Methylibium petroleiphilum PM1: one gene and its partner. The protein of the gene in region 2 interacts with the protein of the main gene of each other region in a pairwise test. Links are inferred from orthologs where the notes say so. Each region holds a gene or a part of one and is shown on either strand. Other genes may lie near its edges.

Region 1 (3,066 bases), 3.2 Mb from region 2 along the record:
GTGGCAAAACGTTCAAGCACGTACTGGCCCGAGGCGGACTGACCCAGCTCGACGAGCTTGACGCTCGAGGAGCTGATGTCCAGCCCGACGAGCGGCGCTTGCTTGCCTCCCATCAACCCGTCTAGAAAGCCCACACGGTCTCCCGCTCGCCGCTGCACGGCTGTTAAGAAGTTACTTCAATGCTAGCAGTAAAGCCTTTGTGTCCCAATGCTTTCGGGCTGCGCGTCGGCGACCACGCGACAAGCTGACGTTGCAAAACTCACGGTCCGGGCGAGCACCTAGTCCCTCGCACACCGGGCACCGGTGGGCATGCCGGGATGCGATCCATGTCGGTCGGAGCGCATTTCTATAATCGCCGGGTCCTGCTGGAGATTCATGAGCGCCAAAGATCGCAAGCCCTCGCCGACGGCGTCCACATCTTCCCGTGCCGGTTTTCTATCCAACCTGCCCGCCGCGGCCCGGTGGCCCCTGCTGGTCGGCGGGTCAGCACTGGCGCTCGTCGTATCAGGACTGCTGGGTGGCTTGGCGCTGCTGGCGATCGCGTTGGCCGTGGCCTACCCGAACCTGCCCGAGATCAGCAGCCTCACCGATTACCGGCCCAAGCTGCCCCTGCGCGTCTTCTCCGCCGATGAAGTACTGATCGGCGAGTACGGCGAAGAGCGTCGACTGTTCGCGCCGATCGGTCAGATTCCGAAGGTGATGCGCGAGGCGGTGCTGTCGATCGAGGACGCGCGCTTCTATCAACACGGCGGCGTCGACTACATCGGGATCGTGCGCGCGGGGCTCGCCAACGTAGGCGAATCCCGCAGCCAGGGTGCCTCGACGATCACGATGCAGGTGGCACGCAACTTCTACCTGCCGACCGAGAAGACCTTCATCCGCAAGGTGTACGAGATCCTGCTGGCGCTGAAGATCGAAAGCCAGCTCAGCAAGGACCAGATCCTCGAGGTCTACATGAACCAGATCTATCTGGGGCAGCGCGCCTACGGTTTCGCGGCCGCCTCGGAGATCTACTTCGGCAAGCCGCTGAAGGACGTGACGGCCGCCGAGGCGGCCATGCTCGCAGGTCTGCCGAAGGCGCCGTCGGCCTACAACCCGGTCGCCAATCCGACGCGGGCGCGACAGAGGCAGCAGTACATCATCGAGCGGATGTACGAGAACGGCTACCTGACCGAGGAACAGGCCGAGGCTGCCAAGGCTGAGCAGCTCAAGTACCGCAGGGACATTTCGGTCCCACTGCACGCCGAGTACGTGGCCGAGACGGCTCGCCAGCTGATCTTCAGCCAGTACGGCGAGAGCGCCTACACCCGCGGCCTGAACGTCTACACCAGCGTGCGCGCGGTCGAGCAGGAAGCGGCCTACCGGGCGCTGCGCCGAGGCATCACGGACTACGAACGACGGCAGGTGTACCGGGGACCAGAGGGCTATGTGGACCTGCCCGCGGACCCCAAGGCGCTCGACGCCCGGGTCGCAGAAGCGCTTGACGAGCATCCAGACAATGACGAAATCAAGGCGGCGGTCGTGCTCGAAGCCAGTTCCAAGCAGGTCGTGGCCGTGCTGCAGAGCGGCGACACCCTGACGATCACCGGCGAAGGCCTGCGTCCGGCGACCTCGGGACTGTCGCCCAAGGCCGGCCCCAAGGTCCAGATCCGTCGAGGCGCGGTGATCCGCGTCATCAGGGGGGCGAAGGACGTCTGGTCGATCACCCAGGTGCCCGAGGTCGAGGGCGCCTTCGTCTCCATCGACTCGCGCACCGGCGCGATCCGCACCATGGTTGGTGGCTTCGACCATGCGAAGAGCAAGTTCAACCATGTGACCCAGGCCTGGCGCCAGCCGGGTTCGAGCTTCAAGCCCTTCATCTACTCGGCCTCGCTCGAGAAGGGCTTCACACCGGCCACGGTGATCAACGACGCGCCGCTGTTCTTTGACGCGGCCGCTACCGGCAGCCAGCCCTGGGAGCCGAAGAACTACGACGGCACATTCGACGGCCCGATGTCGATGCGCCGCGCGCTGGCGAAGTCGAAGAACATGGTGTCGATCCGCATCCTGGAGGCGATCGGCACCGACTACGCGCAGAACTGGATCACCCGCTTCGGCTTCGACGCCGACAAGCACCAGCCCTACCTGCCGATGGCGCTGGGAACCGGCTCGGTCACGCCGCTGCAGATGGCCGCGGGCTATGCGGTGTTTGCCAACGGCGGCTACCGCGTCAACCCGGTGCTTGTCACGCGGGTCACCGACAACCGCGGCCGCATCCTGGCGCAGACCGAACCGGCACCGCTGGACGAGTCGGCGCGCGTGATCGACGGTCGCAATGCCTTCGTGATGAGCAGCCTGCTGCAGGAGGTCACGCGCTCAGGCACCGCAGCGCGTGCCCAGGCCACCCTGAAGCGAACCGACGTCTACGGCAAGACAGGGACCACCAACGACTCCCAGGACGCGTGGTTCGCCGGCTACACGCCGAACCTGGTGGCAGTGGTGTGGATCGGCTACGACCAACCGCGCAAGCTCGGCGACCGGGAAACCGGTGGCGGGCTGTCCCTGCCGGTGTGGATCGATTACATGAGCGTGGCACTCAAGGGCGTGAAGGTGACCGAACTCACACCTCCGGAAGGCCTGCTCAATGTCGGCGGCGAGTGGTACTACGAAGAATACGGCCCGGGCAACGGCGTCAGCAGCCTTGGGCTCGACACACCTGCGGCTCCCGCGCCCACTGAGGAAGAGCGCAAGAGCATCCTCGACCTGTTCAAGAACTGATCGTCATCCCGGCAGGTGCGTCGCCGGCGCCATGCCGTCAGATCGTCGGCGGCGCGAAGTTCAAGGGTCGGCCCGCCTGCTCGCTCGCGCAACGCGACAGCGTGACAAAGAAGTCCTCCTCGGTCTTGGTGTCGCACCAGGTGCCTGCCACATGGCGATAGTGAAAGCCGCCGCTGCGTGCCGCCAGCCAGATCTCCTGCAAGGGCGGCTGGGTGTTCACGACGATCTTGCTGCCATTCGGAAAGCTCAGCTCGAGCAAACCGCCGGTGCGCGCTGCATCGATATCGACCACATCGTCCTGCAGCCAGC
Region 2 (8,094 bases):
CTCGCAGCTGGCCACCGAGATCATCAAGGGCGTGATCCTGCCGCAGTTCGTGATCCTGCCGCTCGCGGTGCTGCTGGTGTGGCTGGCACTGGCGCGCGGCATCGCGCCGCTCAACGAGCTGCAGCAGCGCATCCGCCGCCGTGCGGCTGATGACCTGAGCCCGATCGACGAGATGGAGGCGCCGGAGGAGGTGTCGCCGCTGGTGCGAGCCATCAACGACCTGCTGGAGCGCCTGGACCGCTCGCTGGCGACGCAGCGGCGCTTTCTCGCCGATGCCGCCCACCAGCTCAAGACGCCGCTGGCCGGCCTGCGCACCCAGGCCGAGATCGCGCAGCGCGAGATCGACGCGGGTGAACGCGAGCCCGAGGCGCTGAAGCGCTCGCTGCAGCAGATCGCGCTGTCGAGCCAGCGGGCCGCGCACATGGTCAACCAGTTGCTGGCGATGGCGCGCGCCGAGGACCGCGAACTCGCCGCCCGCGTGGCCGAGGTCCGGCTGGCGAGGCTGGCAACGGAGACCGTCCGCGACTTCGTGCCGCGCGCGCTCGAGAAGCGCATCGACCTCGGCTACGAGGGACCGGGCGCCGACGGCGAGACGGCCGAGCCGCAGCGCAGCAGCGTGCTCGGCCATGCGCTGCTGCTGCGCGAGATGATCCGCAACCTGGTCGACAACGCCCTGCACTACACCCCTCCCGGAGGCACGGTGACGGTGAGGGTCGTCAGCGACCCGTTCGGCCAGGTCGTGGTGCTGCAGGTCGAGGATTCCGGCCCCGGCATCCCCGCGGCGGAGCGTGAACTGGTGTTCCAGCCCTTCTACCGCGCCCTGGGGACCGATGTCGATGGCTCGGGCCTGGGCCTGGCGATCGTCGCCGAGATCGCTCGACAGCACGGTGCTACGTTGACGCTGGACGACACCCGCGAAGGCCCCGTGCCTGAAGGCAGCAGCCCCGGCGCGCGCTTCACCGTGCGCTTCGCCGCCTGGCCGGCCGACCGTCTGCCGCGTGCCGCGCCTCTTGCCAGCGGGACGGCCAACCCGGCTTAGTCCCGGCCGACGCCAAGGAGGGTTGTTTGCTGCAATGCAGCATTCGTCGGGGCGCCGGCGTAGACTGGACGCCAGCCGGGAGATGCCATGCCAGAGTCGCCGTCACACCCGAACAACCGCTCGCCCGCCGCACCGCGCCGCGTCGATCTTGCTCTGCAGGGTGGAGGGTCCCACGGTGCCTTCACCTGGGGCGTGCTCGACCGGCTGCTCGAGGACGACGCGGTCGAGATCTCCGCGATCTCGGGCACCAGTGCCGGCGCGCTCAACGCCGCCGTGCTGGCGACGGGACATGCCCGTGGCGGCCGCGCCGGCGCGCGCGCGGCACTCACGGCCTTCTGGCACGACGTCAGCACCAGCAGCCAGATCTTCTCGCCGTTCTCGCTGAGCCAAGCCAGTGCGGCCGGCAGCAGCTTCAACTTCGACAAGCTGCCGAGCTACCAGTGGCTCAACAGCTTCTTTCGCGCCTTCAGCCCCTATGAGTTCAACCCGCTGAACCTGAACCCGCTGCGCGACGTGGCCCGGCGGCATGTCGACGAGGACGCGCTGCGGCGTTGCGACATCCCGCTGTTCATCACGGCTACCAGCGTGCGCAGCGGCCAGGCCCACGTCTTCACCGGCAAGGACCTGTCGATCGATGCGCTGCTGGCCTCCGCCTGCCTGCCGTTCATCTTCCAGGCCGTGACGATCGACGGGGAGGCCTACTGGGATGGCGGCTACACCGGCAACCCGGCGATCTACCCGCTGATCTACAACACCGAGACGCTCGACATCCTGCTGGTGAAGATCAACCCGCTGCAGCACGAGGGGACGCCGACCCGCAGTGTCGAGATCATCGACCGCCTGTCCGAGATCACCTTCAACGCCAGCCTGGTGGCCGAGATGCGCGCGATCGCCTTCGTGTCGCGCCTGGTGCGCGAGGGCCGGCTGGAGGCCGGCCACTACAAGGACCTGCGCCTGCACATGATCGCCGACGACGAAGGCCTGGCGCCGTTCAACGCGAGCAGCAAGTTCAACACCGACCGGGTGTTCCTCGACGGCTTGTTCGAGCTCGGGCGTCGGGCCGCGGACCAGTGGCTGAAGAAGCATGGCGACGACATCGGCGTGCGCTCGACGCTGGATGTGGAGCGCAGCTTCCTCGAGAAGCCGGCCCGCAACGGCCAGCGCCGCGCGCCCCGCCCGCGCGCGGTGCGGCCTCCGGCAGCGCCGCCGATGCCCGCGGTCGACGAGCCGGCGCTGGTCGCCCCGCCCGCTGCAACCATTGCACCCGTCGTACCCGAGGTGCACTCGCCAGTGCCCGCGCCACCTGCGGCGCGGCCAGCCGTGGCGCGGCCGCGCCTGCCTTCCCTCCTGTCGCGCTGGATCAAGCGTCCACGCAAGCCGCCGCGCTGAGTCCGTCGCCGGCCGTTCAGCTCTGCATCAGCCGCTTGCTGCGCGCCACCGACATCAGGATGCCGAGCGCGAGACCCAGCGTGACCATCGCCGTGCCGCCGTAGCTGATGAAGGGCAACGGGATGCCCACCACCGGCAGGATGCCGGTCACCATGCCCATGTTCACCATGCTGTAGGTGAAGAAGCTGAGCGTGATCGCGCCGGCCAGCAGCCGCGAGAACAGCGTCGGCGCGTCCGACGCGATCATCAGACCGCGGAAGATCAGGAAGGTGAAGCCCAGCAGCAGCGCCACGCAGCCCGCCAGTCCGAACTCCTCCGAGAAGGCCGCGAAGATGAAGTCGGTGGTGCGCTCGGGGATGAACTCCAGATGGGTCTGGGTGCCGTTCATGAACCCCTTGCCGGTGACCCCGCCCGAGCCGATGGCGATCATGCCCTGGATGATGTGGAAGCCCTTCCCCAAGGGATCGGTGGTCGGGTCGAGCAGGGTGCAGACGCGGTGCTTCTGATACTCGTGCAGCAACACCCAGTCGACGCCGGGCTCGCAGATCTGCGTCTGGAACCAGATCAACCCGCCGATGCCGACCGCGCCCAGCCCCAGCACCGGCAGGATCAGCGCCCAGCTCAGGCCGGCGAAGAACATCACGTACAGCCCGCCCGACAGCACCAGGATGGCAGTGCCCAGGTCCGGCTGCTTCACGATCAGTGCGACCGGCACCGCCAGCAGCACGAAGGCCACCACGAAGTCCGGCGCCTGCAGCTGGCCTTCCCGGCGCTGGAACCACCAGGCCAGCATCAGGGGCGTGGCGATCTTCAGCAGTTCGCTGGGCTGGATCACCAGCACCTGCAGGTCGAGCCAGCGCGTGGCGCCCTTCTTCGTCACGCCGAACAGCTCGACGGCGATCAGCAGCGCCACACCCAGCACGTACAGCGGCACCGCCAGCTGCGCCAGGCGCTGCGGCGAGAGCTGCGCCACGATGAACATCACGCCGGCGGCCAGCAGCATGTTGCGGCCGTGATCGACGAAGCGCGTGCCATGGTCGTAGCCGGCCGAATACATGGTCAGCAGGCCCGCGGCCGCCAGCAGCACGATGGCCAGCGCCAGCGGTCCGTCGAAGCCCATGAACACGGTGGCGGCACGTTGCCACCACGGACGCTTGTCGAACACGGTGCTCATCGATTCGTGGCCTCGGCCGGTGCTGTCGGCGCCGGCGCCTGGGCGATCTTCGCCGGCGGGGCTGCCGCCGCTCCCCCGGGCGCCGAAGCCGCCGGGGCGGGTTGGGAGGCGGGGGCGGCAGGCGCCGCGGCGGCCTCACCGCCGGCGGTCGTGACGGCGCCGGGCGTGAACGGCATCAGCGGCACCTCGGCGGCGAGTCGCGGCGTGCCGACCGGCGGACCGGCTTGGCCCTTCTGGACCAGCGCGATGTCCTCGGCGTTCGGGTAGCGCCCCGTCAGCACGAAATCGAGCACGCGCCGCGCGATCGGCGCGGCCGCCTCGGCGCCGAAACCGGAGTTCTCCACGATGACGGCCAGTGCGACCTGCGGGTTGTCGACCGGCGCGAAGGCGGTGTAGAGCGAATGGTCGCGCAGGTAGTCGGCCATCTTGCTCTTGTCGTACTTCTGGTCCTGGCGAATGCCGACCGCCTGCGCCGTCCCGGTCTTCCCACCACTCGGGTAGCTCGCCCCCATGAAGACGCGCGTCGAGGTGCCTTCCTGCGTCACGCCGTGCAGCGCCTTGCGGACCACCTCCACGTGATCGGGCTGCAACGGCAGCGGACTCAGCGCCTCGGCCGACATCAGTCGGGTCTCCCGGGTTGCCACATCCTCGATCTCGCGCACCAGCCGCGGCACATAGCGCTGCCCGCCCGATACCAGCGTGGCGGTGGCGGTGGCGAGCTGCAGCATCGTGAAGTTGTTGTAGCCCTGGCCGATGCCGAGCGAGATGGTCTCGCCGGCGTACCACTTCTGCAGCTCCGGCTTCTTGTAGTACTTGCGCTTCCACTCGGTCGAGGGCAGCACGCCGGTGACCTCGCCGTTGATGTCGATGCCGGTGCGGCGGCCGAAGCCGAAGGGCTCGAGCTGCTCGTGGATCAGGTCCACGCCCATGTCGGCGGCCAGCTGGTAGTAGTAGACGTTGCTCGACTTGACGATCGAGCGGTTCATGTCCACCACGCCCAGCCCGCCGTCACCGTGGCTGCGGAAGCGGTGGTTGCCGAACATGAAGACGCCGTTGTCGTAGGTGGTCTGCTGCGGCGTGCGCTTGCCGGATTCCAGCGCGGCGATCGCCATGAAGGGCTTGAAGGTCGAGCCGGGCGGGTAGGTGCCGCGCAGGGCGCGGTTCAGCAGGGGCTTGTCGATCGACTCGTTGAGCTCCTTCCAGCTCTCCGAATCGATGCCGTCGACGAACAGGTTGGGGTCGAAGGTCGGCTTGCTGACGAAGGCCAGCACCTCGCCGGAGCGCGGGTCGATCGCGACCAGCGCGCCGCGCCGGTCGCCGAACAGCTGCTCGACCATCGCCTGCAGCTTGATGTCGATCGACAGCCGCACCGTGTTGCCCGGCGTCGGCGGGCTGGCCCGCAGGCGCCGCACCGCGCGGCCCGAGGCGCTGGTCTCGACCTCCTCGAAGCCGGTGATGCCGTGCAGCTCGGCCTCGTACTTCTGCTCGATGCCGAGCTTGCCGATGTAGTCGGTGCCCTTGTAGTTGGCCGCATCGTCGGTCTCGTCGATCGCGTCCTTCTCGGCCTGGTTGATGCGGCCGATGTAGCCCAGCACATGGCTGCCGAGCTCGCCATAGGGGTAGTTGCGGAACAGCCGCGCCTTGATGTCGACCCCGGGGAAGCGGAAACGCTGCGCGGTGAAACGCGCCACCTCCTCGTCGCTGAGCTTGGTGCGGATCGGCAGGGACTCGAAGCTCTTGGCGTCGTCCATCATGCGCTTGAAGCGGCGACGGTCGCGCGTCGTGATGTCGATCACTTCCTGCAGCGCATCGATGGTGCCCTCCAGGTCGTCGATCTTCGACGGCGTGAGCTCCAGCGTGTAGGCCGAGTAGTTGTTCGCCAGCACGACGCCGTTGCGGTCGAGGATCAGGCCGCGGTTCGGCGTGATCGGCAGTACCGTGATGCGGTTGCTCTCGGCGCGCGTGGACAGCTCGTCGTGCCGCAGCACCTGCAGCGTGACCAGGCGCGCCGTCACCAGCCCGAAGCCGAACAGCACCAGCGCGCCGGCGGCGATCAGGCGCAGCCGGAAGCGGCCCAGCTCCTGGTCGACGTTCTTGAGTTCGGTCACGGTCCTGTCCGGCGTTGCCGCGCTGCGGTCACAGCGGTCGATTCTCGTCCCGGTCCGGCGCACGGCGCTGCGGCGCCAGCAGCAGCACGGCGGCCACCGGCCACAGCAACGCTTCGATGACCGGCGCGAACACCAGGTTCCACCCCGGGAACACGCCGCCGGCCGCCAGCCGGACCAGCACCGAGACCGCGTGCGCCGCGACGAACAGCGGCAGCACCTGCAGCGCCTGCCCGAGCACCGAGAACCACAGCAGGCGGCGGTGGATGGTGGTGGCGAAGAAGCTCAGCAGCGTGTAGGCCAGCGCGTGCTGGCCCAGCAGCGCGCCCTGGTGCACGTCCATCAACAGGCCGAACACGAAGGCCGCGCCGATGCCCACGCGGCGCGGCTGGTGCACGTTCCAGAACACCAGCGCCAGCGCCAGCACGTCGGGCATCGCGTTGACGCGGCCGAACGGGATGAGGTTGAAGGTGAGGGCCAGCAGCAGCGAACCCCACATGAACACCGGGTTGACCGGCAGCAGCAGCTGGTCGGAACTGCGCGGCATGATCATCGGCGTGCTCCCGGTCGGCGCCGCGGCGCGGCTTCGCTGGCCGCCGGCTCGGTGGGGCGGGGCGGCAGCTGCAGGCCGAGCGGCTGCAGCACCAGCACGTGGCGCACGCTGTCGGGCCGCGCCGCCGGGGCCAGCGTGACCTTCGCGAAGGTAGTGCCGGCGCGCCGATCGACCGCGACCACCTTGGCCACCGACAGCCCGGGCGGGTAGACGCCGTCGACGCCCGAGGTGTTCAGCACATCGCCCGGCTCGATGTCGGCATTGCTGGCGAGGAAGCGCAGTTCCATGCCGGCGCCGGCGGCCACGGTGGACGGATCGCCGTAGGCGGCCGCTCGAGCCTGCGTGCGGACGTTCAGCACCGGGATCGCCGCGTCCTTGTCGGTCAGCAGCGTCACCTCCGACGCCAGAGGGTAGACGCGCGTGACCTGGCCGAGCACCCCCGCGGCGTCGATCACCGGCGAGGCAGGCGCCACGCCGTGCGTCGCACCGCGGTCGATCACGATCTTGCGCGAGTAGGGATCGGCGGCCTCGTACAGCACCTCGGCCGCCTCGGTGTTCACGGTGAACTGCGGGCGCAGTGCCAGCAGCTCGCGCAGGCGTTGGTTTTCCTCGGTCAGCGGGCCGACGCGCGCCGCCACCTCGGACTGGGCGGCCAGCTGCACCAGCGCTGCCGTCTCGCGCTCACGCGCGCCGGCGATCCCGGTGAAGTAGTCGTGCACCGTGTCCCAGGCGCGGACCGGGACCAGCAGCACGCGCTCGACCGGGTGCAGCGCGGTGGACAGGGCTGCGCGCAGCGGCTGCGTGAGCTTGAAGCGCGTGTCGGCCACCATCAGGAACAGCGCGAAGGCCGAGAAGAACACCAGCTTCGTCAGGGCAGACATGCCCTGCTTGAAGAACGGCGGCGGAGTGCGATCGAGGGTGCCTAGAGGCATGGCGCTCGGCGGTGAACGACGAAGCCGGCCACGTGCGACATCGGGCCCCTGGGCCGCGGCTTGCCGCAGCCGATCCCCCGAGGGGATGGCGCCCGGCTTGGGGCGGCCCGGCGCTCGGGCGCTCGCGCCGGCGCCATCGACTTACTCGGAGGTGAAGATGCTGCCCAGGCGCTCCATGCGCTCCAGCGCCATGCCGCAACCGCGCACCACGCAGGTCAGCGGGTCCTCGGCCACCAGCACCGGCAGGCCGGTTTCCTCGGCCAGCAGACGGTCCAGGTCGCGCAGCAGCGCGCCGCCGCCGGTCAGCATCATGCCGCGCTCGGAGATGTCGGCGCCGAGTTCGGGGGGCGTCTGCTCCAGCGCGTTCTTGACGCTGGAGACGATGTTGTTCAGCGGATCGGTCAGCGCCTCGAGGATCTCGTTGCTGCTGATCGTGAAGCTGCGCGGCACGCCTTCGCTGAGGTTGCGGCCCTTGACCTCCATCTCGCGCACTTCGGAGCCCGGGAAGGCCGAGCCGATCTGCTTCTTGATGGCCTCGGCGGTGGGGTCTCCGATCAGCATGCCGTAGTTGCGGCGGATGTAGTTGATGATGGATTCGTCGAACTTGTCGCCGCCGACCCGGATGCTGCCCTTGTAGACCATGCCGCCGAGCGAGATGACGCCAACCTCGGTGGTGCCGCCGCCGATGTCGACCACCATCGAGCCGGTGGCCTCGCTGACGGGCAGCCCGGCGCCGATGGCCGCGGCCATCGGTTCCTCGATCAGGTAGACCTCGGAGGCACCGGCGCCGAGCGCCGACTCGCGGATCGCACGCCGTTCCACCTGCGTCGAGCCGCAGGGCACGCAGATGATGATGCGCGGGCTGGGCTTGAGCACCGAGCGCGGATGCACCATCTTGATGA

What was found.
Region 1: the proteins of mrdA (region 2) and MPE_RS15715 interact in binary tests that used the Escherichia coli proteins (3 or more experiments, as listed by UniProt). The link is inferred for Methylibium petroleiphilum PM1 from one-to-one orthologs.

What each region holds. Positions count from the first base shown.
Region 1 is NC_008825.1:3,313,536-3,316,601, forward strand. It holds MPE_RS15715 (penicillin-binding protein 1A), read left to right. Parts: upstream 1-375; coding sequence 376-2,757; downstream 2,758-3,066. Other genes in the region: MPE_RS15710 (pilus assembly protein PilM), read right to left, coding at 1-113; cyaY (iron donor protein CyaY), read right to left, coding at 2,795-3,066. UniProt on the Escherichia coli protein: Cell wall formation. Synthesis of cross-linked peptidoglycan from the lipid intermediates.
Region 2 is NC_008825.1:71,821-79,914, forward strand. The notes cover bases 3,155-6,085. They hold mrdA (penicillin-binding protein 2), read right to left. Parts: upstream 5,711-6,085; coding sequence 3,599-5,710; downstream 3,155-3,598. Other genes in these bases: rodA (rod shape-determining protein RodA), read right to left, coding at 3,155-3,602; mreD (rod shape-determining protein MreD), read right to left, coding at 5,739-6,085. Outside these bases: MPE_RS00370 (sensor histidine kinase), read left to right, coding at 1-1,039; MPE_RS00375 (patatin-like phospholipase family protein), read left to right, coding at 1,127-2,428; more of rodA, read right to left, coding at 2,445-3,154; more of mreD, read right to left, coding at 6,086-6,260; rod shape-determining protein MreC, read right to left, coding at 6,257-7,192; MPE_RS00400 (rod shape-determining protein), read right to left, coding at 7,334-8,094. UniProt on the Escherichia coli protein: Catalyzes cross-linking of the peptidoglycan cell wall. Responsible for the determination of the rod shape of the cell. Is probably required for lateral peptidoglycan synthesis and maintenance of the correct diameter during lateral and centripetal growth.